Regions from separate parts of the Paenarthrobacter sp. NPDC090517 genome, predicted to be linked through region 4. Evidence: riboswitches for the same ligand, from Rfam matches in the RefSeq annotation. Region 4 holds a riboswitch; each other region holds the start of a gene.
What was found. Region 4 has a riboswitch for S-adenosylmethionine ahead of ACIQTW_RS03460 (aminotransferase class V-fold PLP-dependent enzyme). Riboswitches for the same ligand answer to the same signal wherever they lie in the genome.
Positions count from the first base shown of each region.

Region 1: linked by a shared signal. The riboswitch ahead of ACIQTW_RS15165 (hypothetical protein) and the one ahead of ACIQTW_RS03460 (aminotransferase class V-fold PLP-dependent enzyme) in region 4 are both predicted to bind S-adenosylmethionine.
Region 2: linked by a shared signal. The riboswitch ahead of ACIQTW_RS08460 (DUF1737 domain-containing protein) and the one ahead of ACIQTW_RS03460 (aminotransferase class V-fold PLP-dependent enzyme) in region 4 are both predicted to bind S-adenosylmethionine.
Region 3: linked by a shared signal. The riboswitch ahead of ACIQTW_RS18015 (homoserine O-acetyltransferase) and the one ahead of ACIQTW_RS03460 (aminotransferase class V-fold PLP-dependent enzyme) in region 4 are both predicted to bind S-adenosylmethionine.

Region 1 covers NZ_JBIVXN010000004.1:344,781-352,319, reverse strand. Annotated here, with positions in the region: gene ACIQTW_RS15180 (matrixin family metalloprotease) at 22-894, opposite strand; gene ACIQTW_RS15175 (VIT1/CCC1 transporter family protein) at 1,001-2,167, opposite strand; gene ACIQTW_RS15170 (hypothetical protein) at 2,423-2,614, shown strand; gene ACIQTW_RS15165 (hypothetical protein) at 2,611-2,922, opposite strand; SAM riboswitch class IV at 2,939-3,058, opposite strand; gene ACIQTW_RS15160 (sodium:solute symporter) at 3,333-4,868, opposite strand; gene ACIQTW_RS15155 (helix-turn-helix domain-containing protein) at 5,135-5,710, shown strand; gene ACIQTW_RS15150 (APC family permease) at 5,802-7,539, opposite strand, start outside.
Region 2 covers NZ_JBIVXN010000001.1:1,816,137-1,823,675, reverse strand. Annotated here, with positions in the region: gene ACIQTW_RS08480 (glutamate--cysteine ligase) at 1-804, shown strand, start outside; gene ACIQTW_RS08475 (hypothetical protein) at 791-1,411, opposite strand; gene ACIQTW_RS08470 (O-succinylhomoserine sulfhydrylase) at 1,422-2,630, opposite strand; gene ACIQTW_RS08465 (rhodanese-like domain-containing protein) at 2,631-3,041, opposite strand; gene ACIQTW_RS08460 (DUF1737 domain-containing protein) at 3,038-3,304, opposite strand; SAM riboswitch class IV at 3,318-3,429, opposite strand; gene ACIQTW_RS08455 (SulP family inorganic anion transporter) at 3,513-5,216, opposite strand; gene ACIQTW_RS08450 (NtaA/DmoA family FMN-dependent monooxygenase) at 5,371-6,699, shown strand; gene ACIQTW_RS08445 (aromatic amino acid ammonia-lyase) at 6,699-7,539, shown strand, end outside.
Region 3 covers NZ_JBIVXN010000006.1:169,729-177,267, forward strand. Annotated here, with positions in the region: gene ACIQTW_RS17980 (glycine--tRNA ligase) at 1-114, opposite strand, end outside; gene ACIQTW_RS17985 (DMT family transporter) at 229-1,233, opposite strand; gene ACIQTW_RS17990 (RNA-binding S4 domain-containing protein) at 1,257-1,484, shown strand; gene ACIQTW_RS17995 (alpha/beta hydrolase) at 1,497-2,147, opposite strand; gene ACIQTW_RS18000 (SGNH/GDSL hydrolase family protein) at 2,218-3,060, shown strand; gene ACIQTW_RS18005 (winged helix DNA-binding domain-containing protein) at 3,069-4,244, shown strand; gene ACIQTW_RS18010 (hypothetical protein) at 4,307-4,741, shown strand; gene ACIQTW_RS18015 (homoserine O-acetyltransferase) at 4,744-5,865, opposite strand; SAM riboswitch class IV at 5,881-5,997, opposite strand; gene ACIQTW_RS18020 (bifunctional o-acetylhomoserine/o-acetylserine sulfhydrylase) at 6,160-7,500, opposite strand.
Region 4 covers NZ_JBIVXN010000001.1:741,557-749,095, forward strand. Annotated here, with positions in the region: gene aroA (3-phosphoshikimate 1-carboxyvinyltransferase) at 1-1,025, shown strand, start outside; gene ACIQTW_RS03450 (ribosome small subunit-dependent GTPase A) at 1,028-2,143, shown strand; gene hisN (histidinol-phosphatase) at 2,200-3,012, shown strand; SAM riboswitch class IV at 3,192-3,305, shown strand; gene ACIQTW_RS03460 (aminotransferase class V-fold PLP-dependent enzyme) at 3,338-4,747, shown strand; gene ACIQTW_RS03465 (class I SAM-dependent methyltransferase) at 4,825-5,649, shown strand; gene ACIQTW_RS03470 (metal-dependent transcriptional regulator) at 5,659-6,372, shown strand; gene ACIQTW_RS03475 (MFS transporter) at 6,434-7,539, opposite strand, start outside.

The DNA.
Region 1 (7,539 bases), on a different contig from region 4:
AATGCTTGAGGCGCGAAGGAGTTAGATGTCCTTGCGGCAGGGTGCCGAGGCGAGTAGGTGAAGGCCATTCAGGTCACCCGCGGCGAGTCCGTCGGGGGCCCCGATTTCCGGGTACATGAGTTGGATCGGGTCATCCACGTGGTCCAGGCCCATCACGTGGCCCAGCTCGTGTTGCATGACCGCCAGGACGTAGTCAGCCCCGCCGGGACTCGCGAGCAGTTCCGTTACCTGTGGGGTGTCCAGCTCCAAGCTCCCGGTGATGTAACTTTTGGGTCCGTTGTTGAGGGAGTACATGGTGCTGCCTCCTGTGCCGATGACGTTGTCTGCCAGCGCAGGTGCTTCCACTGGTGTGGTCCAGGAAATCAGCAGGGGAGCCCACCGGTCGCCGTACTTGGACGGCTGGTAGGGCTCACGCCGGTCTACCGGCAACTCGTCCGTGGTGCCGTCGTCGATGAACTGGATGCCGGACGCCGCGGAAATATTTGCCAAGGCAGCGGTCAGCAGTGCTTCGGAACCAATGGGAGCGGACGCATCGTTGACAACGTAGTGGAGCGGACGGCAAGGCGAGTAACCTACCGGGGTGCCGTCGTCGTTAGTGGCCAGGAACTTGTACGAATCGTTGGTGGTGCCGGGCGCTGAAGGCGAGGCCAGCGGGGCATCCGCCTCCTCAAGTCCGGGCGGCGGTGCGTCGAGGGGGCGCGCTGGTTCTGCTCCACCCGGTTGGTCCTGAGTGGTTCCCGGCACGCTCACGCCCGGGAAAAGCGCGGTGATGCGAGGGTCGCCCTGCAAAAATCCACTGACCAGAACGGCAACAACGGCGGCAATGACAGCCATAAGGATGCCGCGGAGAACACGCAAGGCTGTTCCAGTGCGTCGATGCTTTGGCACGCGCATTGCTTCCCGCTCCGGGTCCACGGTTCTCCATTCCTGATGCCCTGGTCACGCGGGGCAGCGCGGAGGACGAACCAACATTACGGTCTCGGGACCGAGCCGTCCAAACTTAGACGATTGCTGCCCCGAACGCCAAGCCCAGCCCGTACGTGGCCGCCGCCGCTCCCAGCCCGATGGCAAGCTGCCGCAGCCCGCGGCTCAGGGGAGAGGTTCCGGACAGCAAGCCGACGACGGCGCCGGTGGCCAAGAGCGCGATGCCCACCAGAACGCCGGCCACCAGCAAGGCTGCGATGCCGGTCATGCCGAAAATGAAGGGGAGGATGGGCACAATGGCGCCCGAAGCGAAGAAGCAGAAGCTGGACATCGCTGCGCCCCACGCTGAACCTACGGATTCGTGATCGTCAGTGGGTGGCTTCTCCGGCTGCAAGGAAAGGCTGGGATCGCAGTCGCAGCTGAACAATCCCATGCGCTCGGCAGCGCGGTGCTCCGCAGCTTCACGCGTCATGCCACGGGCCAAGTACACCAGGACCAGCTCGTTGTGTTCGATGTCCAAGGACGGCGCCGCCGTCAGCGTGGCCTGCGTAGGCAATGTGGCGTTAAGGAGTTCCCGCTGGGAGCGGACCGAGACGTATTCGCCCGCACCCATGGACAGTGCCCCGGCAAGGAGGCCGGCTACGCCACTCATGAGCACCACGGGGCTGGGCACTCCGGTTGCGGCCATGCCCATGACCAGGGAAAGGTTGCTGACCAGGCCATCGTTGGCGCCGAAAACGGCGGCGCGGAAGGTTCCGGAGAGCCTGTTGCGTCCACGCGTGGCCAGGCCCCGGACTACTTCTTCGTGGATTTGTTCATCGGCCACCATGGCCGGCGTCGCCGCAGGTTCGGTACCGTACGGGGAACGGCCTTCGGCGCGCTGTGCCAAGGCGAGGACAAATACTGACCCGAAGTTACGGGCAAGAAAGCCCAGGAACTGGCTGCGGGTGGAAGCTGCCTTGGGCATTCCGGCGTGCTCGCCCAGGAGCTTGAGCCAATGTGCCTCGTGCCTGCCTTCGGCTTCGGCAAGGGCGAGCAGGATTTGGCGTTCTTCGCCGTCGCGCCTCTGCGCCAGTTCGCGGTAGACAGCGGCCTCGGCACGCTCGTCGGCCAGGTACTGGCGCCACCGACGGATGTCTGCATGCGAGGGCGTCGGGGCGTGCGTCCCGGCGTTTTCGGCGGCTGCTGATTCGGGGGTGGGGTCCGGAGCGGAGCTCGACGAACTATGGGATTCCTGGTGCATCTGCACTTTGTCTCCTGTGCTGGGTGGGGTAGTTGCGGCCCCATTGCACGCCCCACACTACCGCTTATCCGCGCGGTTTTTTGGCTGGTATTCCTTAACTGGAATGTTCGGTGCACCGTAATTTCCTTGACCCTCGCTTGTGCCAGTGCTCAGATGGAAGGACAGGGGTGGGGCCCTCCCGCCACTGGATTCCTGCATTCGGGTCAACGGGCCGAACGGTCCGCGAGAACCGGCCCACGAGACGGAGGTTGCACCATGAACACCACCGAATCACACGCCAACTACCCGGAACGGACAACCATTGAGTCCGACCCGGCCTACGACTACGCCGAAGACCAGGAAGTGGACGAGCCCTGGGTGGAGGAGGTCGACGCACCCGAGGACGACGAACGGGTTGTCCCCATTGACGAAACCGAAGAGTTCCGCGAGGAAGACGAGGAAATCTAAGCCTGGTCCTCGGTCCCTAGTGTGAAGTGATGTTGAACGCCCGCCCGTTTCCCGACGGCGGCAACAGTCACCGTTAGGATCTTGGACGACTCACACCAGCGCGTCGGCCGGACGGCTTGGGCTAACGCCTGCGCGATGAGTTCCGGTTGTTGATGTCCGAACCGCTCTGTTCCAGCTTTGGCGGTGATGGTCACCGTGCCCAGGAAGAGGTCGACGGCGGGAATCACCGCCACTGTTTGTGTGGCGGTTGTGGCGAGGGTGCGCGCTGACGTTGTGTTTACCTGAGTGGTATCGCCTTGGTACGGCAAGGGACTGCTCCTTGGGGGAGTGCTCTTGCCCGCTCGGTTGTCTCTGGTCCGGGACGGGCCGCTTCCTCATCCGAACCACCCGTGAACATGGGGTTGGTGTGTGGCCAGTCGGAGCTTGGCACCACATCTCTTGAAGCTGGGACCACCCTATCTCATTGCTGTCTATGCCCCCGTTGTGAGGTTTGGATCGTTGTGGGGCCTGGTGTGCACCCTTTGGGGTGGGTTTGGCGTGTAGAGCGGGCCTTCCAACGGGTGGGTTGTGTTGTGGGGCCTGGTGTGCACCCTTTGGGGTGGGTTTGGCGTGTAGAGCGGGCCTTCCAACGCATGCTCCCCGGGCATAACGCAACGGCAGCGCCGCCCCGAAAAGGGGAGGCGCCGCCGTCGAACTTTGCTTGTTTCCAGAACTGTGCTTAGTTCTTAGTGCCGCTCTGGGAAGCAGGGGTGGTGAGCTCTTCCTCGGCCACGCGGGTGCCTGCGACACGGTCCGTCCAAGCTTTCATGACTGCAGGATCCGTGGGCTTGCTGGCAAGGGAGACCACAAGATACACCAAAGCAGAGGCAATCAAACCGAAGTAGATGGGCTCGTTGGCGTAGATGCCATCGAGGGGCACTTCGGCGTTGATCTCAAGGATGATCATGGTTCCGAGGGTTACCACTGAGCCGGCCGCCATGGACCATGCTGCCGCGATGCCTGTTCCGCGCTTCCACACCAAGCCGCCGATGATGGCCACGAGCAGGCCGCCAACCAGGATGTCGTAGGCAATGGTCAGCGCGGCCACCACGTCCTTGGTGGAGATGGCGATGATGATTGCAACGATCCCCAATCCGAGGACCCAGTAACGGTTGGCCTTGACGTCGTGCTCAGGGTTGTCGGAGTCGGAGGTGTCTACCTTCTTGCCGAACCAGCTGGCAACGAAAGGCATTACGTCTGCGCGGGCAACGGTTGCTGCAGCAATCAGTGCGCCTGACGCCGTGGACATCATGGCGGCCACAGCTGCAGCGAGCACCAGACCGCCGATTCCGATGGGCAGAAGCCGGGTAGCGACCTCTGCGTAGACGTCGTCCTTGGCTGCGATTTCGACGCCGGAGAGGGCAACGCTGGCAGCCATGCCGATCAAGGCACCTGCGAAGCCGTAAAGAATGCAGTAGACGCCGGCGGTGGCGCCGCCCCAGCGGGCAACTGTGGGGGTCTTGGCGGTGAACACGCGCTGCCAAATGTCCTGGCCGATGAGGAGGCCAAGGGTGTAAACGACGAAGTAGGTAATGATCGTCTGGAGGCCGATGCCACCGATGTCGAAGAAGCTCTCATCGACGCGGGCTCGGATGCCGTCGAGGCCACCTGCAGCGTTCAAGGCGAAGGGGAGCATGAGGAAGAAGATTCCCACGGTCTTGATGACGAACTGGACCTGGTCGGCCAACGTGATGGACCACATGCCGCCGATGGTGGAGTAGACCAGCACGATAGCGCCGCCGATGGCGATGGCGAGCCAACGCTCCCAGCCGAAGAGGACCACGAAGATGGTGGCGTAGGCGCCGGTGGATGTGGCGCACAGCATCAGTGTGTAAGCCAGCATGACGATGCCCGAGGTCTGGGTTGCCGTGCTGCCGTAGCGGAGGGTCAGCATCTGGGAAACCGTGTAGATCTTGAGCTTCTGGATGGTTCCGGCGAAGAGCAGGCTGAGCAGCAGCACGCCTGAACCAATGGCCACAACCAGCCACATACCGGAGATGCCGAACTTGTAGCCGAGGCCGACGCCGCCCACGGTGGATGCGCCACCGAGGACCACTGCGGCCATGGTGCCGGTGTAAAGGAAAGGTCCCAGGCGGCGGCCGGCCACCAGAAAGTCGCTGTTGTTCTTGGTGCGGGACTTGCCCCACCAGCCGAATGCCAGCATGGCGAGCAGGTACACCACAACGATTGCGATGTTTATAGCCGAAGATTCCATGAACGGTCCTTGGAGCTGATGCACGGAGGTTGGGGTTTTCGACGATACTCCTGCGAAGCGTCGAAGTCTCTGTGCTGACGATTGGAGATTGGGGATGTGTTGTGTGCCTCACAGACAACACTTGTTGCCTATGAGGATATGTTGTGATGGGAGTAACAGTCAAGATCCTTTGGTCATGCTTCCGCGTATTCTGGCGCTCATGGCCTGTCACCCGGCTACTATTGCTCCAATGACAGGGCCACATGACAGGCCTGAAAGGTTCGTGAATGAAGGCTCTACCCGTTGAACCGAGCAATGTTCCCGTTGCCATCGGTTCCAGAATCCGCGCAGCCCGGCAAGCGCAGCGCCTCACCATTGAGCAAGTGGCGGATGCTACCGGGCTGACCAAAGGCTTCCTCAGCCGCGTGGAGCGCGACCTGACATCGCCGTCGGTCGCCTCGCTGGTCACGCTCTGCCAAGTGCTGTCCGTTTCCGTCGGCGACTTGTTCGCAGCTCCGGAAACCCACTTGACCAAGCGCGACGACGGCCCCCGCATCTCATTGGGCGGCCAAGGAATAGTGGAGCGCTTGTTGACGGCCCGTTCGGAGCGGCGGCTTCAAATCCTGCAGGCAACCATCGAGCCGCGCGGCCGCGGTGAAAACGAGCTCTATGCCGTGGACTGCGACGTCGACGTCCTGCATGTGGTCAAGGGCCGGATCAAGCTCATCCTGACCAATGAGGAGTACGACCTCGAAGAGGGGGACACGCTCTCCTTCCCGGGCCGCGAACCCCACACTTGGATCAACCCCACGGACGAGACTGTCGAGGTGTTGTGGGTGCTGGTTCCGGCGGCGAGCCGTTAGCCCTTCGCTACTCCGCGAGGTGACAGATAATGCCCATGTTTGCAGCAAACATGGGCATTATCTGTAGTCCCGGCGGCGGGGTGTGGGCGCGTTAGCCCACGTGGACCCACGGCCTGCGGGTGATGTCCGGCTCGGCTTCCCGCAACACTTCGCGGGTTACCGGAGCGATCTCTCCTTCACCAAAGAACAGGAACTTGCTGAGGTTGGAAATCGGGTTGCCCTCGGTCCAGCGGAAGTAGATGTGCGGCATGAATCCGGTGACGTCCCGGATGTGGAGGAGTACTGCGGCCACGGTGTTGGGCACGTTGTTGCTGTGCACTTCCAGGATTTTGAACCCGTGCCGGAGCTTGCCCACCACCTGAAGTTCCTGCTCAAAGTCCGAGCTGTCGTCCACAATGACCTCGATGAAGACGGCGTCACAGTCAACGGGCAGGTGGCTGGCCTGCTGGGCATGCTGGAGCTTCTCCCTGTATCGGCTTGCACTGAGGTGCTTGGGCTCGTGGGCGATGATGCGGACGGGCCCGTCGGAAGCGTTTGCCGTGAATTCGAGTGCTTTCTCATCCATCTTGATGTGGGTTGCCCGGAGCTCGAAAGCGCGTCGCATGCGGGAGATAAAACTGACAACCATGATGCCCAGGATGAAGAGTGCTGCAATCTTCAGGCCGTCGGGACGTTCGATCGAGTTGACCACGGTGGTGTAGACGAAAACGAGCGAGATCAGTCCGAATCCAATGACCTGTGCCCGCTGCTTCTTTCGCCGCGCGGACAGCGTTACGGCTATAGAGGCCGACGTAATCAGGACCAGCACGCCGGTGGCATAGGCGCCACCCTGGGCGTTAACGTCCGCCTTGAAGATGATGGTGACGAAGAAGGCGATGACTGTGAAGACCAGGACGAGTGGACGGAGAGCCCGGGCCCAGGCCGGTGCCATGCCGTAGCGGGGCAAATAGCGGGGAACGAGGTTCAAGAGCCCGGCCATGGCTGATGCGCCTGCGAACCAGAGGATGGCGATGGTGCTGACGTCGTAGACGGTTCCAAAGCCGTCGCCCAGGAATTTATGGGCCAGGTAGGCGAGTGCGCGGCCCTCGGCCTTGCCGCCGTCCTGGAATTCTGCTGCGGGGATCAGCATGACGGTGGTGAAGCTGGACGTGATGAGGAACGAGCTCATGATGATGGCGGCGGTGGTGAGGAGCTTGTGGGCGCCCTTGATGCGGCCTGCAGGGTTGGCTTCGGTGTCTGTGGTGTGGCCCTTGATCTGGGGCATGACGGCGACGCCGGTCTCGAATCCGGAGAGTCCCAGTGCGAGGCGCGGGAACACCAGCAGCGCCAGGGCGATCATCATGATGGGGTCGCCGTGGGAAGTGGTGAGTGCGGTCCACCAGTCGGTGATGACGCGTGATTCCGTGAAGAGGTGGGTCATGGAGACGGCGATCACCACAAGGTTGAGCGCTAAGAACGCCGCCACCAGCACTACTGCCACGTTGATGGCTTCCTTGAATCCGCGCAGGAAGACGACGCCCAGGCCGGCGATCAAAGCCAGGGTGATGACCACTTGCTGGCCTTCGAGGAAGTGCGGTGCGAAGGGGTTCTCGATGAGGTGGGCTGTGGCGTCGGCGGCGGAGAGCGTGATGGTGATCATGAAGTCGGTTGCGGCGAACCCCAGGAGGGCAAGGACGAAGAGCTTGCCTCCCCATCGTGGAAGCAGGCGTTCAAGCATGGCAATGGACCCTTCGCCGCGCGGGCTTTCCTTGGCCACGCGCCGGTACACAGGGAGCGCACCGGCCAGGGTTGCCAGGACCAGAAGCAGCGTGGCCAGCGGGGATAGCAAG
Region 2 (7,539 bases), 1.1 Mb from region 4:
CCTGAGGAAGGCGTGGTGGTACTGGACCACATCCGGGACAAACTCGCTGTCCTGACGGCGCTCACGGCCAACTCGCCTTACTGGCGGGGACTGCCCACCGGCTTTGACAGCTACCGCACCCAGGCTTGGAATCGCTGGCCGACGTCCGGCCCTTCCTCCGTTTTTGGCTCCCTTACTGCTTATCGACGCATCGTGAGGCGTCTCCTCGAAACGGGTGTGATCATGGACGAGGGCATGATCTACTTCGATGCCCGCATCTCCAGGAATCACCCCACTGTTGAGGTCCGTGTAGCCGATGTCTGCCTTCGTGCTGAGGACGCAGCACTGATGGCAGTCCTCGTGCGGGCTTTGGTGGAAACGGCATCCTTGGAAATGCTCGACGGCGTGGAACCCACCGCGGTGCCCACGGCGCTCCTTCGAATGGCGAGTTGGCAGGCCAGCAATTCGGGTCTGCGCGGAGATCTCCTGGACTTCGGTGACTTCCTGCCCCAGCCAGCTGCGGACGTCGTGTGGGCGTTGGTTGACTACCTAAGCCCTGTTCTTGACGACCAGAATGAGTTGGAGCTCGTCAAAGCAGGAATTTCGGACTTACTGGAGCGGGGCAATGGCGCACATGAACAACGGGAAGCCGCCGAACGCTACAACAAAAGGCAGCGCGACGGGCAAACCCAGATGGGAAGCCCACCAACCAACGAAGCCCTGGCCGCCGTCGTCGGGCATGCTGCGAAGGTGACCGTGCGCGGTTCTGCCACCGATGCCCATAAGGACCCCTCGCCCATGCTGACCCGGGTCAGGAGACCGTAGGCGTCGTGTCCTCCGGCTCGTCCCAGGCCATCAGGTAGGCGCCGACGGTCCCCTCCACAAGGTAGAAAAAGAGCGGTGGGATGTCCTTCTTGGACAGAAGGACCGCTCCGTAGATGGGCGCGGCGACCGCAGCGGTCACCCCGATCCACCGTTTGGCCGGTAGAGAAAGAAGGCTCCCGCCGAGAGCGGCCAACGCCACAACGTGCAGCCCGGAGTATGCCAGGAATGGAGCGCTGGATCCGCGGCGGTAGGCGAACCCTTCAATGTCGGAAGCCCGCTGGGCAACGCTGGAGACGAAGAGCGGTGCACCGGCAAGCAACGCGACCGCAGCAGCGTAGGCCCACATCTTTGCCCGTTTGCGTGGGATGCCCGAGGCTGGAATGGCACGGGCGAACGCCGCGAATCCCACAGGCACTGCGGCGGTGCCGGCAGCGGTAATGTGCTGACCCGTGATCCAGCCGCGCTGGCCGGCTTGCAGCATGCGGAGGCGCTCGTCGTCGTCGGGGGTGATGTAGACACGTGAGACCGGCGAAATTCCGATGAACCACACCGCCGTGCCGGCAACGATCACTGCTCCGGCACGGCGATAGGGGTGGTTCCCGCTCATGGCAGCAAGGTTAGACCTGTTTGAGTGCCTTCTCCAGATCCAGGATGAGGTCGTCCACGTCTTCAAGCCCGACAGACAGGCGAACCACACCATCGGAGAGCCCGATGGCCGCACGGCCCTCAGGCCCCATCGCCCGGTGGGTGGTGGTTGCCGGGTGCGTGATGAGGGACTTGGAATCGCCCAGGTTATTGGAGATGTCGATGACGCGGAGTCCGTCCAGCAAGGCAAAAGCGGCCTCTTTGGCTGAACGTCCTGCCGAAGGCGAAAGCTCGAATGTCAGCACAGTACCGCCGGCCTTCATCTGCTTCGCGGCTAGCTCATACTGTGGATGGGACTTCAGCAACGGGTACTTGACCCAGCTGATGGCGGGTTGCTGCTCGAGCCACTCTGCGATCTTCAAAGCAGAAGCCGAGCTGTGGTTCACACGCAGCCCGATGGTCTCCAAGCCCTTGGTCAGCACCCAGGCATTGAACGCCGACAGTGACGGGCCAGTGTGCCGCATGAGCTGTTTGACCGGGCCGTCGATGAATTCCTTAGTGCCCAGGATCGCGCCGCCAAGGACTCTTCCCTGACCGTCAATGTGCTTGGTGCCGGAGTACACGATCACGTCTGCGCCAAGTTCACCGCAGCGCTGCAGCAGGGGAGTGGCAAAGACATTGTCTACGACCACTGTCGCCCCCGCGGCATGCGCGAGTTCGCTGACGGCAGCGATATCCACAATCTCCTGCATGGGGTTGGACGGTGACTCGAAGAACACCGCGGTGGTGGGCTCGGACAGGGCTTCGCGCCACTGCTCCAGGTCCGGTCCGTCCACGAAGACCGTCTCGACGCCCCACCGGGGGAGGATCTCGTTGAGGATCACGAAACAGGAGCCGAACAGCGAGCGGGCAGCAACCACACGGTCGCCGGCAGCCAGCAAGGCACCTAGAGCCGTGAACACAGCGGACATGCCGGACGCCGTCGCAAAGCACGCCTCGGTTCCTTCGAGCAGTCGCAGCCGCTCTTGGAAAGTGGCCACGGAGGGGTTGCCGTAACGGGAGTAGACGAAGCGTTCGTCCTCGCCGGTGAAAGCGCGCTCGGCTGCGGCGGCAGATTCGTAAACGAAGCCGGAGTTCAGGAAGACGGGCTCGGAGGTTTCCTGGAAGTTGGTACGGTCAAGGCCACCGCGCACGGCCTGGGTGTCAGGGCTCCAGCCAGTGGCGTCGGGATTAAAAGTCACTTACTCGGTCCCCAGATTCGTTGGCAGGCCGCGGTTCTTCCAGCCGTTGACGGTGCGCTCGCCGTAGCGGTCCGGTTCGCCTTCGAAGCCCTCCAAGACGTTGTAGGCAGTGAAGCCGGCCTGTGTTGCGGCGATGGCCGCCGAAATGGAGCGTTGCCCTGAACGGCACAGGAACACCAGCTCGACGCCGCCGTCCTCGGGAGCCTGCTGCTGAAGATCTTCAATGAAACGGGAATTCGGAATGCCGCCGGCCAGGTTCCACTGGATGAACAGGGGGTCGTTCTCGGTGGCTTTGGTATCGGGGATGCCGATGTGGGCCCATTCCCCCTCGGTCCGGACGTCAACCAGGATGGCGCCTTCTTGGAGTTTGGCCCACGCGTCATGCGGAGTCAGGTCACCTGCGTAGCTCATGCGTGGCCCTCGAACGCTTCTTCGTCCTCGTAGTTTTCCAGCTGATCAACGGCGTTCGCGACGGCGGCATCCGCAGTGGCGATCGCGGTCGGCAGGACAACGGCTTGGGCGACGATGACGTCGGTACCGTTGAACGTAGCTGCCGGGCTGCCGTGGAGGACGTAACCTTCGGCGAGGGCATTGTGGATGCGTTCGCAGAAGTCGCGGGTATCAGGCCCTGTCACCAGGCGGTAAGAGAGTTTTTCTTCAGTGGGTTCAGGCATAGCTGGTGCTCCTCAGTCACGCTTGCAGTACGAGTTGTCGATACGCCGAGTAGTCACCTGAGGCACCCCGCCGGAGAGAGGGTTGCCGACCAGCAAGTCAGGGCTTTGCGCTGGTGCTCATTACTCAAGAAAAACGTAACATCCACGGGCATCCGGCCGCACTTGCGGACGGCTGGGCCGTCGTCATGTTGCGTAATCGGCGGTCGCTTCACTCTTCGTCCTTGAGTGCGCGGACGGCGGCACCCACCGTGGAATAGAAGTGGTCGGGCGTGAAACGCGCCGCCGTTCCGAGGCGGATCAATTTGTCCTTGACAGGCCCTTTAAGCTCGGCGAACACCAGATCCACACCGTGACGCGCCAACCATTCATCCAGTGTGACGAGGTCGTCCAAGGCGGTGGTGTCGATGCCGGTGATAGGTTCTGCCGCCAGGACTACGTGGGAGATATCGTCCGAAGTTTCGTCCAGTTGCTCCCGGACAAAGTTTGCAAGAACCTGTCCGTTGCCGAAGAACAGCGGTGCATCGAAGCGGAGGATCAGGAGTCCCGGGATGCGTTCGCCTTCCGGGTGGCGTGCGAGATCGTGGTAGCCGGGCCGTCCTTCCTGCGAGCCGAGTTCAGTGCGGTAGGGGTCCCAAGCCCGGCGAACAAAGTCCAGGAGCGCCAAGACGATTGCCACCACGATTCCTTGGAGGACACCCACTGTGAGGACGCCCAGGAACGCCGCCAGCATCACCACGGATTCGCTCCGGCTCCGGCTTAGGAGCCGCTTGACTCCCGCCGGGTCCGCCAGCGCAATTGCGGCAGCGATCACGACGGCGGCCAAGGTTGCCGAGGGTAGGTACTCGGTCACTCCGGGAGCCAGCAGCATGAACGCCAGTACCAGCACCGAACCCACCACACCAGTCATTTGGGACTTGGCGCCGGCATCCACGGCTACGGGGGTCCTCGATGTACTGCCGGAGATGGGGAATCCGCCCAGCAGGCCCGTGGCAGCATTGGCCGCTCCAAGGGCTGCCATTTCCCTGTTGCCGGAAACCTTCTTTCCTTCCTTGGCAGCCAGCGTTTGGGACAGGACTCCGGTGTCTGCGAAGGCCATAAGGGCAATGCCCGCAGCCGCGGGAAGCAGGGCCACTGCGTCGGCCCAGCCGATGCCGCCGAGCGCGGGCATCGGGAGGCCTTGGGGCAGGACCCCGGTGACCTTGACGTCGTCGTTCAGGCCCAAGAACGCCGTCGCAAGACAGGAGCCGACCACGGCCAGCAGGACGCCAGGTACCTTCCACTTCAGCAGCCTGGGGATCCAAATAAGGGCGAGGGAACCAACACCAAGCAGCAGTGCGGGAAGGTTGACGCTTCCGGTGAACACCCCCGTGGTGACCTTCGCGAGCTTTTGCCAGATGTCGCCGTCGGCCTCTATCCCCAGGAATGCCGGCAGCTGCGAAAGGGCCACCAGCAACGCGATCCCGTTCAGGTACCCGAGCCGGATGGGTTTGGAGAGCAGCCCGGTGATGGTCCCGAGTTTCAGGGCCGACCCAGCCAGCATGATCACCCCGATCAACACGGCCAACAGCCCGGCGAGCGCTACCGACTTTTCACTACTACCCGCCGCCAGGGGCACGATTGCCGCGGCAATCATGGGGGCGAGGGCAGAATCAGGGCCGAGGACCAAGATGCGGGAAGGCCCTACGATCGCGTAAACCAGCAGCGGGACCACGGTAGCGTAGAGCCCGGTGACGGGTGGAAGGCCAGCTGCCTGCGCGTAGGCCATACCGGCGGGTACCAGCAGGGCGAAGAGGGCAGCACCCGCCACGACGTCGTGCCGGAGCCATTCGCGTTTGTAGCCCTTGAGCGCCCAGACGCCCGAAATCCGGTCCTTGGCGGAAGACTTGGCGGAAGAACGGGTGGGTGAACTCATACAGCGATCATTCCCGACCCATGCTGTTTTCGAAACTATGCGACCGCCGTATGTGGAAAATTCGAACCGTCATCAGGCCCGCCAAAATGTGACGCCCCGGGAGCATAATTGACGCAGTACGACCCCCTGTAACTTCCCATGAAATCAGGTCGCGGTGAGCGGACAGAGCAGTTCTACACTCAAGCCCATGCTGCACTTTGGATGGTTCGTGGGCCACGGTTTTGGTGTCCAGGGCTGGGGGACTCCCGGCTACAGCCTGGGCTACGACTGGAAGAAACCCGCCCTGTATCAGGATGCTGTCCGAGCCTTTGAGCAGTCCGGGTTGGACCTGTTCATCATCGAGGATTCACTCACCGTCCCGGACACTTACGGCGGCACGGCCGAGGTCTCCTTGGCCCACGCGTCTTTCGCTCCGAAGCACGATCCGATGGCGCTGGTCCCGTACCTTCTCTCCGCCACGGAGCACCTTGGAATCGTGCCTACGGTCAGCGCTTCCTTCTACCCGCCCTTCACCGCCGCCCGGCTCCTGGCCACACTGCAACACTTCTCGGAACGGCAGCTTGGCTGGAACGTGGTCACGTCCGGCAGCGACCTCGCCGCGCAGAACTATGGGCTGGACCAACAGATCGAACACGACCTCCGGTACGAGAAAGCGGAGGAATTCGTCGACGTCGTCAGGCGGCTCTGGCGGAGTTGGGAACCTGGCGCAGTGCTTGAGGACGTTGAGGCGGGGATGTTCGCGGATCACAGCAAAGTGCACCCTATCAACCATGAGGGCGACTTTTTCAAGGTCAGGGGTCCGCTGAATACTGCGCCTTTGCCGGAAGAACCCGTGCTGGTGCAGGCCGGGGCGTCACCCAGGGGCAAGGCGTTCGCGGGCGGGCATGCCGACGTCGCCATAGCCTTGGCACGTGGCGTTGACGGGATGAAGTCCTACCGGGATTCGATCCGCGCTGAAGCTGCGAAGGCCGGCCGCGATCCCGACGACGTCAAGGTTCTTTTCGTCCTTAAGCCCACCGTTGTTGGTTCCACGGCCGAGGCAGAGGAGTTGCGGGCACAGAGGCGGGAACTGACCCAACGCGACATCGACAGCCAACTCAACTCCATCTCCTACCTTTCAGTGATCGACTTCAAAAAGTTCGACCTCGACGCTCCGTTACCGGAGCTCAGAACCAACAGTAACCAAGGGACGCTGGAGCATTTCGCCAAGGCCGCCCCTCCTGGTTCCACACTGAGGCAAATACTGCAGGCGCGCAGCGGGGGAGCGGGTGATTCGATCATTGGTACGGTTGGCGAGATCGCCGATTATCTGGAGTCGACAGGCTCTGAAGTGGGCGGCGACGGATTCCTTTTCTCGGGCTTCGTGGACCCGGTAACCGTGCACGGTGTACTGGACAAACTCACCCCTGAACTGCGGCGCCGTGGCCTGTTGAGGAAGAGTTACGGCAACGGTGGTTTCCGGCAGAACCTTTTGGACTTCTGATGGTGTCGGCTGAACCGCGCACCTTCTTGATCAGTACGGCTCCGGTGCGGGCGGCCGCCGTGGCGCTGGCCGCTGAAAACCGCGCGTTTCACGTGGAACTCAACCAAGAAGCGTTGTCTTTAATGCGTAAGTCGAGGGAACTGGTAGAGCTCACCGCGGCCTCCGGGAAGCGGGTGTACGGTCTCAACACCCTGCTGGGGTCTGGCCGGGATACGGCTGTGGGAGAGAAGTCGCTCCTGGCGTATCAAGTACAGGTGGTCAGGTACCACAACAGTGGTGTGGGCGCGTATCTGGACCGGGCTGCTGCCCGAGCCGTAATCCTTGCTCGGCTTATCGGTTTCAGCCGCGGTGGTTCCGGCGTGCGACCCGAAACAGCAGTCTTCTACGCCGAAATGCTCAACCGTGGAATCTTCCCCGCCATCCCTCAGGAAGGGTCGGTGGGCTCGTCGGACCTGACCCAACTTGCCGCCGTCGCGGCCGTCGCCATGGGTGAGGGCGAAGCGTTCGACGCAGACGGCACGCTGATCCCAGGCGCCAAAGCGCTCGCCGACGCCGGTCTCCAGCCACTAGTTCTCGCGCCGGGCGAGGCTCTGTCCCTGGTCAGTGCCAATGCGTACTCGGTGGGCGTAGGAACCCTCGCCTTGGTGCGGTTGCAGCACCTGGCCGAATTGGCCGACGTCGCACTTTCCCTCTCGCTGGAGACGATCGCAAGGTACGACGGCGGAGGGAACCTCAGCCCATTTTCGCCGGCAATCCAGGCGGCCAAGGCTGTGGACGGGCAGCGGGAGTCGGCTGCCGTGGTCCGCCGTCTCCTGAGCGGTGGGTGGTTGGAGGATTTTC
Region 3 (7,539 bases), on a different contig from region 4:
GGGACCGTAATCCCATGCCGAACGGGAGCCACCATAGATTTCACCGGCCTGGAAGACAAAGCCCCTCCGCTTGGAGAGGGAAATGACCTGGTCAAGGACGGATTTTGCTGCCATGGGTAACTCCATTTGTTCTACAGGGCCGCTGGGTGCGGTCCGCGGTGGTTTGCCCCGGAATCCGGACGAGGTTGTCCGGCGGGGTGATGGGGGGAAAGTTTGTTGATTCCTACCCTACCGGCCTTTGGGAGAGACTCTTCGTGCGAAAGCTCCCTTGGGCCAGGGCAGTGTGGCCACGATGATCGCAGCGAGCGTCAGGACCGTACCCAGCACCGTGGGCAAGGCGACCACAGCGCCGGGACTGGGGATCACGACGTCGAGCACCAACGACCCCACCAACTGCCCGGCGATCATGCCCAAACCGGTGATCAGGACCCCAAGACTCCGGACCAGCAGCGCCGCCAGGCCGATGAACAGGCAGCCCATGGGGCCGCCAAGGTAGTACCACCACTCGCTGGGAAGCGGATTTCCAGGCCCGGCCATAGAAAGCTTGAAAATCCACGCGATCCACAGAATGAGCGACCCCGCAATGAAGTTGACCAGCGTGGCTGCGATTGGCGTTCCGTAGTGGACCGTTGCAGTTCCGTTCATGGCCTGCTGGAAGCTCATAAAGAATCCGGCGGCCAGCGGCAGGAGAACGGGCAGGACGAGCGAGGCAATGTCGGTGTCGCCGCTGAACCGCGGGGAAACTGCCCACGCGACGGCGGCCACCGTCAGGACACTGCCTATGACCCGGACTCCTGTGATGGCGCGTTTTCCTCCCGGTCCGATGCCCATCCGGTCCACGAGCAGTCCACTCAACGTCTGTCCGGTCACGGCTGCGACTGTGAACAACGCGACACCCAGCAGGGCAACAGTGAACGACTGGGCAAAGACGAACAACGCTCCGATGGCACCGGCCATGACGTAGAACCGGGGGAAGCTGCGGTTCCGGACGGCAGGAATGATGCGCTGGAGCCCTGCCCTGCCCTTGGGTGTGGCAAGTGAGATGGCACTGATGAGGATGAGTCCTGTGGTGAAGCTCACCACAGCCGCGGCGATGCCGTCTCCCAGTTTGGCGCCGAGGGCCCCGTTGATCCTTCCTTGAAGCGGGATAACCAGGCCCGTCGCTACTGCGATGGGAAGGCCAATGACCAGCGGAAGGGCGGGACGGGGAGAAGGCTGCGGCACCGTCACCACACTACTTCAGGCATCATTGCTGTATGAGCAACCCCGAAATTGAAGAGATCCCCATCCGCGACGACATGATCCGACTCGGCCAGCTGTTGAAGCTCGCCAACTTGGTGGAGGACGGGGTTGAAGCCACGGAGCTCATCAAGAACGGCTTGGTCAAAGTCAACAACGAAATCGATGACCGCCGCGGACGCCAGCTCCACGTTGGCGATACCGTGACCGTCAATGGCCAGACGGTCCGGATCACCGCAGCCTGACAGACTGAAAACTCAGTCAGTGAGCACCTTGTGGGTGAGGAATTCGCCCACGTGTCCGATCTCCTGCTGGTTGATGCCGTGCCACATCCCCGTGTAAAGCACTTTGGTGAGGTCAACGTGCTTGCGCACCCAGCCCATGGTGTATTCGATCTTGTCCTGAGTAATGACGGGATCCTGCTGGTCGCGGCCCCAGAACATCGGTAGCGTTCCGTCCAGTTCGTCGTCCCGGAAGGCTGCGTCAGCGCCGGCGTCGATCACAAAGCCTGAAAGCCCGACGACGGCAGCGAAGTCCGCGGGACGGTAGCGGAGCATGGTGGTGGCCATGGCCATGCCCATGGAGAAGCCAAGCAACGTCACTGAAGAGTGGTTGGCTTTGACTGTGTCCAGCCATTCAAGGGCGTACTCGGCTGCCTGCTTTACAGCTCCCAATGAATAGTCGATGGACGCCGTTAGGGGGAACCACGTGAAGCCCGGGCCCATGGGCATCGGGGCCCGAAGGGCGGCCACCACAAAGCCGTCGGGCAGCAATCCGGCCAAGCTGAACAGGTCGTCCTCGTTGGAGCCGTAACCGTGGAGCAGGAGCAGGAGCGGCTTGCCTGCACGCTCTGATTCGTCGTGGGACCACAGGACAACGGGAGCGGGAAATGTGGGTGCTTCAGTCATGGGTCCATTCTTGCAGTTACCCGCCAGTAACAACCTACGGTGGCGTAGGGTCGACGTCACGGTGCAGGATATGAGCGTGAGTGAGAACAATCCTTTACTGAAGACGGGCGAGCCCGTTCCAAAGCACCCTTGGACCCGATATGTGGCCCTGGGTGACTCCTTCACCGAGGGCATCGGCGACCCCGAGCCCCGAAACCCCGGCGGTCACCGTGGTTGGGCGGACCGGGTTGCGGAGGAACTGGGCCGCAGCCAGGAAGACTTCGCCTATGCCAACCTTGCTATCCGTGGCAGGCTGCTGCAGCAGATTATCGATGAACAAGTCGGCCCCTGCTTGGAACTGCAGCCTGACCTCGTGTCCATTTCGGCCGGCGGAAACGATCTCATCCGTCCCGGCGGCGATCCCGATCTGCTGGCCGAAAAGCTCGACGCCGCAGTCGCGGAGCTGAGCTCGGGCGGTGCCACAGTGGTGCTTTTCAACGGCCCGGACACGGCAACTTCAGTGCTCGGGCGTATCCGCGGCAAGGTGGCCATCTACAACGAGAACCTCAGGACGGTAGCTGCACGCCACGACGCCATCATCGCGGATATGTGGTCCTTGAGGCAGTTGGCGGATCCCCAGATGTGGGACGTTGACCGCCTTCACTTCTCGCCGCTTGGCCACCACACCATAGCCATGATGGTTTTGGAGGCGTTGAACGTCGAGCACACGCTCGAGCCCCTGATGCCCAAGTCCCTTCCGCCGCGCACATGGCGTGAGGCCCGCTCTTCCGACCTCGTCTGGGCACGTGAGTACTTTGTCCCGTGGGTGATCCGGCGCCTTCGGCATCAGTCCTCCGGCGACGGCATCACACCAAAGCGTCCGACGCCGGGACCCGTCTTCGGCTCCACCGGCACCTTGCTGCCGCGCCGCTGAGGTCCGCCGTGCCGGGTGACAGCTTTATCTCCACGGAGACTATCCGGAGGATTCGGTTACGGCGGCAGCAGTTGCGGGCTCCCTATGCCGGAAGTCCCGGCGATGTGGTTCGCAACCTCCTGGCCGTCCAGTCCCAGGAGTTTCCCTACGCGAGGTGGACGCTTGCGCAAAGAAGCTCCACCGGCGCTTCGTCGATGGTCACGGCGGCAGAGATTGAGCAGGCCGTAGCCGACGGAAGCATCCTGCGGACGCATATCCTCCGGCCAACCTGGCATTTTGTGCACCGCGACGACCTCGGTTGGTTGATGGCATTGTCCGCAGATCGCCTCCACCAAGGCAACAAGGGCATGTACCGCCAAACAGGAATTGATGAGGACTCCGCAGCCAAGAGCGGCCGGATCCTGGCCGCTGCCGTGGCGGACGGAGCGCACAAGACACGCGAGGAACTGGCCGAAGTCCTGGGGCAGTCCGGATTTCCCAGCAGGGGGCTGGGCTTCATTTACCACCTCATGCACGCGGAAATCAGCGGCGTCCTGGTCAGTGGCTCGCCCGTCCGCTCTACAGGAGGCGCCCTGAAACAGACCTATGCCTTGTTTGACGAACGGGTACCGGACCCGGTGCTGTCACCCTTTACATCCGAAGGCCGCGACGAGGCCCTTGGACGGTTGGCACTCCGTTACTTCACCAGCCGGGGACCCGCCACTGTCAAAGACTGTGCGGCATGGTCCGGTTTGACCATGAAGGAGGTAAAGCGGGGAATCGACGTGGCGGGTCACCAGTCTCCCGGGAGTTTGGGCTCGGTGCAGTTTGATGGTCTCGGGTTCCATCTGGCCTCCGAGGAAGTGGAAGCCCTCGAAGGTGGTGTTCATCCTTCTCCCCCTGAAGACTCCGGCCTTCCCCGCGTAGATCTCATCCAGTGCTACGACGAATACGTGATGGGCTATTCACAGTCCCGGCACTTCCTTGGCGGAACAGCGCCGTACTTCCCCGAGGACAACGGACCCATGCATGTGGTCCTGCTGGATGGCAGGTTGGCTGGGTGGTGGCGCCACGGGTTCTCCGGCGGAACCTGCAGATTGGACGTCCGCATGAACCAGCCCACAACTGCGCAAGAGCAGGAAGCCCTGCAGTCCGAGGCGGATCGCTACGGCCGTTTCCTGGGCATGGAGACCAAACTGGTCTGAGGCGGCCGGATTGGTCTCACTGGGCAGGACTAAGCTGGGATGAGACCTAGGAGGCCTGCACTGTGAACAATCTGATCTTCTGGATCATCGTCTGCTCGTGGCTGATTCCGCTCGGCATCCGCCTGTACAACCGCTCCCGGGCGCGCCGGATCCAGCAAAACAACTTCCGCGGCCCCGGCTTCCCGCAGCAGAATTACCCGCAGCAAAATTACCCAGGGCCGGGTTACTCGAATCAGCGTTATCCAGGTCAGAGCTACCCGACGCAGAATTACCCCGGGTACCCGTCCGAACCAACCGTTATCCGCCCCGCGGATTCGACACCGCAGGCCGGGCCGCCGTCGAACCCTTCATCCCCGGCACCGTTCCCCCCAGCGGGCGCTTCGGAGCCGCAGGGATTCCGCGCGCGCAAGCTGGCCGAGCTGGACACGAAGTTCAGCAACGGCGAGATCGCCATGGAGGATTACATGAAGCAGCGCGGCGAAATCATGAACGGCTAGGGCTAGGCGAAGAATGATTCGCGGAGTTGCGCCGAGAGCTGGCCAATCTCAGTGAGGAAGCCATCGTGACCAATCGGGGCCTCAATGAGGTGGACCGGCACATCTCCGGGTAGCGCGGCGGCAAGTTCCCGCGACTGTGCAGGGAAGTAGAGCCTGTCGCTATCCACCGCCGCCACGAAGAACTCAGCCGTAGCGCGCGACAACGCCTGTTCCAGCGGGCCGCGGCCCCTGGTGACGTCGTGGGACATCAGGGCTTCGGTGATGGCGATGTAGCTGTTGGCGTCAAAACGGCGGACCAGCTTGGTTCCCTGGTGGTCCAGGTAGCTTTCCACCTGGTAGCGGCCACGCTCCCCCAACACCGCGGCGGCGAGTGGCGTTTCCTGGTGCTGGGCTTCCCTGCCGAAGCGGAAATCCAGCTCCAAGGCTGAGCGGTAAGTGATGTGGGCGATGCGTCGGGCCAACGCCAAACCATGTTCGGGTGCAGTGCCGCCGTAGTAGTCACCGTTATTGAAGTTCGGGTCCTGCCTGATGGCCAAGGTTTGGGCCTGGGCGAAGGCAATCTGCTCGGCCGTGCTGTAGGCGCCCACCGAAATTACGGCGCAGCGTTTGACCCTGTCAGGGAACGTCACAGCCCATTCAAGGGCCCTGGCGCCGCCCATGGAACCGCCCAACACGGCATGCCAGGCATCGATTCCCAAGGCATCGGCCAGGCGCGCCTCAGCCTCCGTGCTGTCGCGCAGCGTGACCAACGGGAAACGTGAGCCCCAAGGACGTCCGTCCGGCGCTTCTGACGATGGGCCGGTGCTGCCATAACAGCCACCCACGATGTTGATGGAAATGACGAAAAACTTGTTGGTGTCGATGGTGGCACCCGGCCCAACGAGTTGCTCCCACCAACCTTCCTCGTCGGTGGCTCCACGGGCTACGTGAGTGCTGCCCGTGAGCGCATGCTGGATGAGGACGGCATTGGAGGCATCGGCATTCAGCTGCCCCCAGGTCTCATAAGCGAGGACGACATCGGGGAGGAATCCGCCGGCCTCAAGTTCCAACGGCCCGATGCCGGCGTACTTGACGGTTCCGTCTTCCTCTCCGGATTTTGGAAGGGCAGTAGCAGTAATGGTCATTCCTTTAACACCTTAACCTCGCGCTTGCCCGTCGCCTTGCGTGCGAACAGGCCTGGTCTTCACCCGGGGCACCCCACCGCGGAGGAGGGTTGCCGGCCAGCAAGCCGGGGCTATGTGCTGGCACTCATGACCTAATACGAAGAGTCTAGGAAATGCAGGGCGGTTCTGGCGAAGAATGTGACAACAGTGTGACGGTTTAGGGTGTCTTCGTTCACGAACGAGCACCCGGAACTGCCGCCCGGCGAATAATCGTCGACGCGAGCGGCAGTCGGGTTAAGACTTCGGGGCGCGGCGTTAGGCGCCCTTGGCAGCCCGGAAGCCGGCTTCGAGGTCGGCGATGATGTCATCGACGTGCTCGATGCCCACGGACAGGCGAACGAGGCCAGGGTTGACGCCCGCAGCGACCTGCTGTTCCACCGTCAATTGGCTGTGCGTGGTCGACGCCGGGTGGATGACCAGCGAGCGTACATCACCGATGTTGGCAACGTGCGAGTGCAACTCCAGGCCGTCCACGAAGCGCTTGCCCGCTTCTACGCCGCCCTTGATGTTGAAGGCCACAATGGCGCCTGTGCCCTTGGGGCCGTACTTCCGGCCACGGTCATACCACGGGCTGGACGGCAAGCCCGCATAGGCGACCGATTCGACGTCGTCGTGCTTTTCCAGCCATTCGGCCACCTTGGTGGCGTTGGCCACATGGCGCTCCACGCGCAGGCTCAAGGTCTCCAGGCCCTGGGCAATGAGGAAGGCGTTGAACGGGGACACGGCAGAGCCGAGATCGCGAAGCAACTGGACGCGGGCCTTGAGGATGTAGGAGAGGTTCGCCCCCAGCGCACCGTCCTTGCCGATGTCCCGGGCGTAGACCAGGCCGTTGTAGCTGGGGTCCGGAGTATTGAAGCCAGGGAAGCGCTCGGGGTCCTTGCCGAAGTCGAAGTTCCCGGAATCCACAATCACACCGGCGATTGCGGAACCGTGACCACCGAGGTATTTGGTTGCAGAGTGGACCACAATGTCCGCTCCCCACTCGATGGGACGGATCAGGTAGGGCGTGGACAGCGTGTTGTCGACGATGAGGGGCACGCCGGCCTCGTGGGCAGTGCGGGCGATGCCCTCGATGTCCAGTACGTCCTGGCGGGGGTTGGACACGACCTCGCCGAAGAACAACTTGGTGTTGGGCCGGACGGCGTCACGCCATTGGTCCAGATTGTCCGGGTCCTCGACGAACGTGACCGAAATGCCGAACTTCTTCAGCGTGTGAGCCAGCAGGTTGTAGGTGCCGCCATACAGGCTGGGGCTAGCCACGATGTGATCGCCCGCCTCGGCGATATTCAGGATGGCGAACGTCTCCGCAGCCTGTCCGGAGCTGAGCAAGAGGGCACCCAGTCCACCTTCCAGGCTCGCGACCCGCTGCTCCACTGCATCCTGCGTCGGGTTGCCGATCCGGGTGTAGATGGGGGCGAGCTCGGCCAGGGCAAAGCGATTGGCGGCGCTTTCGGCACTGGGGAACACGAAGGACGTGGTCTGGTAGATCGGAAGCGAGCGCGCACCTGTGGCGGCATCAGGCTCCTGGCCTGCGTGGATCTGGCGGGTTTCGAAAGACCATCCTTGGGACATGCTGTTCTCCTGTTCGTGGCGCATGGGTTTGGCGGCAATGTGAAGCGGTGTGAGCTGGGGCCA
Region 4 (7,539 bases):
TGCGGTTCGTCCCCCCGTTGGCTGCATTGCGTAAAGGCGCGACCGTCTTCGACGGCGATCCCCACGCCCGCAACAGGCCCATGGGAACCATCATCGAAGCCTTGATCGCCCTCGGCGTTCCGGTGGCAACGGATGGCGGCAGGACGCCGTCGTCCCTTCCCTTCGCCGTAGAGGGCACCGGCGAGGTTCGGGGAGGCCACCTGGTGATTGACGCCAGCGCTTCATCGCAGTTCGTTTCCGCGTTATTGCTGGTCGGTGCCCGCTTCGTTGAAGGCTTGCATCTGGAACACGTGGGCAAGCCCGTGCCCAGCTTGGACCACATCACCATGACCGTGGAAGTCCTCCGCGGCGTTGGCGTCGTCGTGGACGATTCCGTGCCCAACCACTGGCGGGTCTCTCCGGGACCCATCCGCGCTTTTGACCAGCGGATCGAACAAGACCTCTCAAACGCAGGGCCTTTCCTCGCCGCTGCGCTGGCCACACGCGGCAGCATCCGCATCCCCAACTGGCCTGCCGGGACCACCCAAGTGGGCGATCAGTGGCGAACCATCCTGACCACCATGGGAGCAGAAGTAACCTTCCAGAACGGAACACTGACCGTGACCGGCGGGACGGAAATCAAGGGCGCTGACTTCGACGAAACAAGCGAACTTGCACCGACTGTTGCCGCGCTGTGCGCATTGGCCAGCGGCCCTTCACGGCTAACCGGTATTGCCCACCTCCGCGGACACGAAACTGACCGGCTCGCCGCGCTGGTTGCCGAAATCAACGGCCTCGGGGGCGACGCGGAAGAGACCGCCGATGGCTTGGTTATCCGCCCGGCGGCTCTTCACGGTGGCGTGGTCCACAGCTACGCGGACCACCGGATGGCCACTGCCGGGGCGATTCTTGGGCTCGCCGTCGAAGGCGTGCAGGTTGAGGACATCGCCACGACGTCGAAGACCATGCCGGATTTTCCAAAGATGTGGGAAGCAATGCTGCAGCCAACTGATGCCAACACCGATCTTGATGAGGCCAGCAACTGACCATGGGCCGTGACGCACGCTCCTGGGACGAATCAGACGTCCGCATCCGTCCCAGCAAAAAAGGATCCAGGCCACGCACCAAGGATCGCCCCAGCCACGATGACGCAGTCATAGGCAGGATCATCACGGTGGACCGCGGACGGTACAGGGCAATTGTGGGCGAAGATTCCGCGGACGAACGCATCGTCATCGCAGCCCGCGCCCGCGAACTGCGGCGCAATCCCGTTGTCCCTGGTGACTTCGTCGCATTGGTGGGTGACGTTTCAGGGTCTCCCGATACCTTGGCACGCCTGGTCCGGGTGGAAGAGCGGAAGACCCTCCTTCGCCGCAGTGCCGACGATACGGACCCCATCGAACGGGTAGTTGTCGCCAACGCCGATCAGCTCGTGGTGGTTGTTGCGGCGGCCAATCCGGAGCCACGTACGGGATTCATTGATCGCGCCTTGGTTGCAGCGTACGACGCCGGCATCGAGCCGTTGCTGCTCATCACCAAGGCGGATGTGAAGGACCCGGCGGAACTCCTGGCCAATTACCTGAGCTTGGACTTTCCCGTGATCATCAGCAGGACCGCCGACTCCGATGCCGGAGGCATCGATGCCCGTTCCGATGACGGCCTGTCAGCCCGGCTGGACAAGGACGCCGTATCCCAACTCCGCTCGCACCTGGGTGGAAAAGTCACCGTCATGCTCGGTCACTCCGGCGTGGGCAAATCCACCATGGTCAACGCGCTGACAGGCGCAGAGCGCGCCACTGGCGGCGTCAACGCGGTGACGGGCCGGGGACGGCACACATCATCCTCGGCTTTGGCATTGAAGCTGGACGATGCACCATCCGGCAGTTGGATCATCGATACTCCCGGTATCCGCTCCTTTGGCTTGGCGCACGTGGATCCCGACCGGATTTTGCACTCGTTCCCGGACCTTGAGCCCGGCACGGAGACCTGCGACCGTGGCTGCAAGCACGGTGCCACCGCCACCAATTGCGGGCTGGATGCTTGGGTTAACGATGGCCACGCAGGGCCATCAGGTGTGGCCCGGTTGGCCTCCTTGCGCCGATTGCTGGGTGCGGACCCAAGGCTCGAAGCGAAGGAGACCAAGGAACTGGGCACCGTCAACTGATTCGTTGTCTGCTTCACGTCCCCAATGAAGCGAACTATTCAGGATAGTTTGGTGGCATGACCCATCCCGTTTCCACCTACAACGATGACCTGCGCCTGGCCCACGTCCTCGCCGATTCAGTCGACGCCCAGACCATGGATCGCTTCAAGGCACTGGACCTGCAGATCGAAACCAAGCCCGACCTCACACCTGTCACTGATGCTGACAAGGCCGCTGAGGAAGCAATCCGCGGTCAACTGTCCCGCTCACGTCCGCGGGACGCGGTCCTCGGCGAGGAGTTCGGCAGCAGCGGTCACGGTTCACGTCGCTGGATCATCGACCCCATCGACGGAACCAAGAACTTTGTTCGCGGCGTCCCGGTGTGGGCAACGCTGATCGCCCTCGTGGATGAAGGGGAACCTGTGGTGGGCGTAGTGAGTGCGCCTGCGCTGGGCAAGCGATGGTGGGCTGCGAAGGATATGGGCGCCTACATGGGCCGCTCCCTGGCCTCGGCGACGCGGCTCAAGGTGTCCAACGTTTCCCGCCTGGCCGACGCCTCCATGTCATATTCCAGCCTCTCGGGGTGGAAGGAACGCGGCAACCTGGATGAATTCCTTGGGCTGACGGAAGACATCTGGCGGACACGCGCCTATGGTGATTTTTGGTCGTATTGCCTCGTGGCCGAGGGTGCCGTGGATATCGCTTGCGAGCCTGAACTGAACCTCTACGACATGGCAGCACTCGTCCCGATCGTCACCGAGGCAGGCGGCCGTTTCACATCCTTGGAAGGCGAAGACGGTCCGTTTGGCGGTAACGCCCTGGCCACTAACTCGATCCTGCACTCCGAGGTCCTGAAGCGCCTCAACCCCGGATTGGACGACCTTCTCTAAACTTTCAGCGTCCAGCCACCAAGCAGCGGGCGGAATTTTCGACGGCGGATGACCCCTTTTGCGGGTCTCCGCCGTTTTTTATTCGGCGAGGAAGGGATTTCGCATTCGACGTAACAAAGGGCTTAACAAAAGGCAGCGGCTTTGGAAGCGTCCCCGGACGTGCCTTAGCCTTTTTTACAGGTCACGAGTGCCAGCGCTAAACCCCGGTTTGCTGGCCGGCAACCCTCCATTCGCGGTGGGGTGCCCCGGGTGACGACCCGGCCGGTCCGGAACGGATGCGGCAAGCGCGGATCCCCCTATGGGGGTCCCTCTTGAGTGAGGTTCCATGAGCACTGTCACGTTCAACCCCAACACTATTCCGTCCCTTGTCGAAGAATCCGCAGCAGAGACGAGCACCGCTGCGCGTCCGCTTGCCGCGGTCACTGGCGCTGAACTTCAGGCTCCGCTGATTCAAGGTGGCCACGTCCGTTACGCAAACTTGGATTACGGCGCATCGGCTCCGGCTTTGACCATCGTTTCGGCCTACCTCAACGAGGTCCTGCCCTACTACGCCAGCGTTCACCGGGGCGCCGGGTACGCCTCCCAAATCAGCACGTCGGTGTACGAGAACTCGCGGAACATCGTCCGTGATTTCGTCGGCGGGCGGGTTGATGATTCAGTGATCTTCACACGGAACACCACGGACTCCTTGAACCTCCTGGCCGGGTGCCTACCACAGGTGGACGGCGAGTTTGCAGGCGAAGTTCTGTACTTGGACATCGAGCACCACGCCAACTTGCTTCCGTGGCAAGGAGTCCCCCACCGCAGCGTCGTCGCAGCACCAACCCTGGCCGAAACGCTGGACAAGCTGGAGGCCGAACTTGCCCAGGGCGGGGTCAGCCTGCTGGCCGTTACCGGTGCCTCGAACGTGACCGGGGAAATCCTTCCCATCGCCCGCCTTGCTTCGCTTGCCCACGAATACGGCGCACGGATCGTGGTGGACGCTGCGCAGCTCGCACCGCATCGCCGGATCAACATCGCGGAGGCGGACGTCGACTACATCGTCTTCTCCGGACACAAGCTTTACGCCCCCTTCGGCGCAGGTGTCGTGGTGGGTCGTCCGGACTGGCTCGACGCCGGCATACCGCACCTTGCCGGAGGCGGCGCGGTACGTGAAGCGCGCCTGGACTCCGTAAGCTGGGCCGCGGGGCCTGCGCGCCACGAGGGCGGCTCCCCCAACGTGCTGGGCGCCGCGACACTTGCCCGCGCCACCCAAGTCCTCGCAGGGCTGGACCAGGACGCGTGGCACGCCCATGAGTCCGCAATCCGCTCGTACCTGGTGAAGGGCCTGGAAGCCATCGATGGCGTGACCGTCCACAAGATCTTCGCTGACTCCCTTGACACCATCGGTGTGGTCAACTTCTCCGTAGAAGGATTCGACGCCGGACTGGTTGCGGCTTACCTGGCGGCCGAGCATGGCGTTGGCCTCCGTGATGGCCGGTTCTGCGCCCACCCGCTCCTCAAGCGCCTCGGGCTCCCCTCCGGATCCCTGCGCGCCAGCTTCGGCGTCGGCTCCCGGTTGGAGGATGCCACCAGGCTGCTCGCAGGCATCGAAGGACTGAAGCGCGACGGACTGGGCTGGGACTATGTGGTGGACGAGGGCCGTTGGGTTCCTGCAAATGACCATCGCAGCTACCCCGAATGGGCCCCGAACACTCCTGGCACTGCGGGCGCAGCCCCTTGCACTGTGGACTAGAAACACTGCGGACTAGAAACACTGCGGTAAATTCGTAGGGTACTTTTAGCGACCCTGTGAAGGAGCTTTTCGTGGTCCTGCGTTCACCGGCTGCCTCCAGCGGACAGCCACGTACTCCCGGACCAGCCGGGCCGCGTGGTCCAAGGCTGCATGCTTCCCGCCGGCATGAACTCGGTCAGAGCTTCCAGGACGGCGGCGAACACTATGACCGCGTGCGGCCCGGCTATCCGGCCGATTCCGTGGACTGGCTGCTTCCTCCAGGGGCGCGGTCCGCGGCCGACCTTGGAGCCGGCACGGGAAAGTTCACGGCACTCCTCGTAGAACGCGGCCTGGCGGTCAGCGCCGTTGATCCTTCCACGGACATGTTGGAGCAATTGCGAAAAGCCTGCCCCCAGGTCAATGCGCTGGAGGGAACGGCCGAGGCAACTGGACTGACGGACTCAGCATTCGACGTCGTCAGCGTTGCCCAGGCCTGGCATTGGTGCGAGCCCCTCGCAGCGAGCACGGAGATCGCCCGGATCCTGCGGCCCCATGGAATCTTGGGACTGGTCTGGAATCAACTGGACACTTCAATTCCGTGGGTTCACCGCCTCTCGCGCATCATGCATGCAGGCGATGTCCACAAGCCCGGATTCCGGCCAGTCATCGGCCCGGAGTTTGAAGGTTTGGAAAGTCATCTGACCCGCTGGGAGGATGCCCTGACACCTGAGGACATCATGGAACTGACCAAGTCGCGCAGCTACTATCTCCGCGCCAACGACCCCACGCGCGCGAAAGTCATGGGCAACCTTGAGTGGTACCTCTACGACCACCTCGGCCACGCCGCTGGTGAAACCATCGGGTTGCCCTACATGACGCAGACCTGGCGGGCAGTCAAGGTTCAAGGTACAACGCCACGGTAGGCTTGGGGTGTGAAGACCAGTACGCCCTCCTCCTCGATCGAGGACTACGTCAAGGTCATCTACTCCTACACGGAGTGGCAGGACAAACCAATTACGTCGTCCCAACTTGCCCAGCGCCTTGGGGTGGCTAACTCCTCCGTGTCTGAGATGGTGCGCAAGCTCAAGGATCAGGGCCTCGTTGATCACCAACCCTACAGCGCCATCAGGCTGACCCCTGAAGGTATGCGGCTCGCACTCTCCATGGTGCGCCGGCACCGGCTTATTGAGACGTACTTGGTGGATGAACTCGGCTACAGCTGGGACGAGGTCCACGACGAAGCCGAAATGTTGGAACACGCTGTGTCCGATACGTTCATTGAGCGGATGTCGGCCAAGCTTGGGCATCCTGTCCGGGACCCTCACGGAGACCCGATTCCCTCCGCCGATGGTTCGGTTGAGTTGCCGCACGCGTACCGAATGATTGAACTGGATCAGGGTCACTCCGGCCGGATCACGCGAATCAGCGATGAAAATCCGGACCTCTTGCGATACCTTGCCTCGGAAGAGATTTCCTTGGACGCGCCTGTTGAAGTAGTGGGCCGCAAACCCTTTGGAGGGGCCTTGGTTGTTCGCATCGGCAGCGGCGCAAAAGGCCGCGAGTTCGACCTCGCGGACGAGGTCACGTCAGCTCTTTGGGTTCAAAGTGCGGAGACGCACGAAGGCTGCATCCTTCCAGCCCGATAAGCCCGACCCCGGCAAGCCCATGCCCCATGCCCCATGCCCATTAACGCGGGCGCGCTTTAGGTCAGCCTGGCTGCCCGCTCGCACCACCGTCGTCGGACGCGGTGTTCGGTTCGCTGACGGCGGCCGCCGCACCTTCCTGCACAGGATTCCGGATTCCGACGGCGGAGGCCAGCGCCCCGAACAGGAACAGGCCCGCAGTCACCAGCAGAGCGTTGTACAGTCCGCCCCGGGTGAAAGCCGGCCCCACAATCACGCCTGCGAAGGCGATGGAGATCAGACCCGCAATACGGGCAACGGCGTTGTTAACGGCCGAACCAATCCCAGCCTCCTCCGAGGGAACAGCACCTAGAATGGCGGCCGTGAGGGGCGCAACCAATGTCGCCAGCCCAAGGCCAAAGACTATCTGCCCCGGCAACACCTGCGTCCAGTAGTTGAGCGGTTCCCGGACACTCAACGACATCAGGAAGCCCGCACCACACAGTAGAGGGCCTACCGTCATGAACCATCTTGGGCCGTACCTACCGGAGAGGCCACCAAAGTAGGACGCACCCAGCATGAGGATGACCGTGCCGGGAAGCAGCGCCATGCCCGCAAGCGTGGCACCCATGCCGCCGACCTGCTGCAGGTAGATGCCCAACACGAAGAAGCCCAGCGAGATGGCGGCGTAGATGGCCAGAGTAGCGAGATTGCCCCAGGCAAAATTGCGGATACTGAAGAGACGCAACGGCAACATGGGCTCAGCAGTCCGGGCCTCGTGGAAGAGGAACAGCACCATCGCAACCGCACCCACCACAAGGGGGACCCACACCTGGGCGCTCCCCCACCCCATCCGCCCTTGTTCAATGAAGGCATATACCGGGCCGCCCAAGCCAACCATGGCCAGGAGAGCTCCCAGATAGTCGATGTGTTTGCTCTTGTCCCTCGCCGCGTCCGACGCCCGCAGGCGCGCAAGCATTGGCCAGATGGCAACAGCGGGGATGACGTTGATGAAGAAGATCACCCGCCACGAGAGCAGGTCCACAGCGATGCCGCCGATCAGCGGGCCCACAATGGCCGCGGCGCTCGTCCAACCTGACCATTGCCCGATGGCTTTTGACTGGGCCGGGCCGGTGAACGACGAGATGATCATGGCGAGGGAACTCGGAACCAGGAGGGCGCCGGCGACCC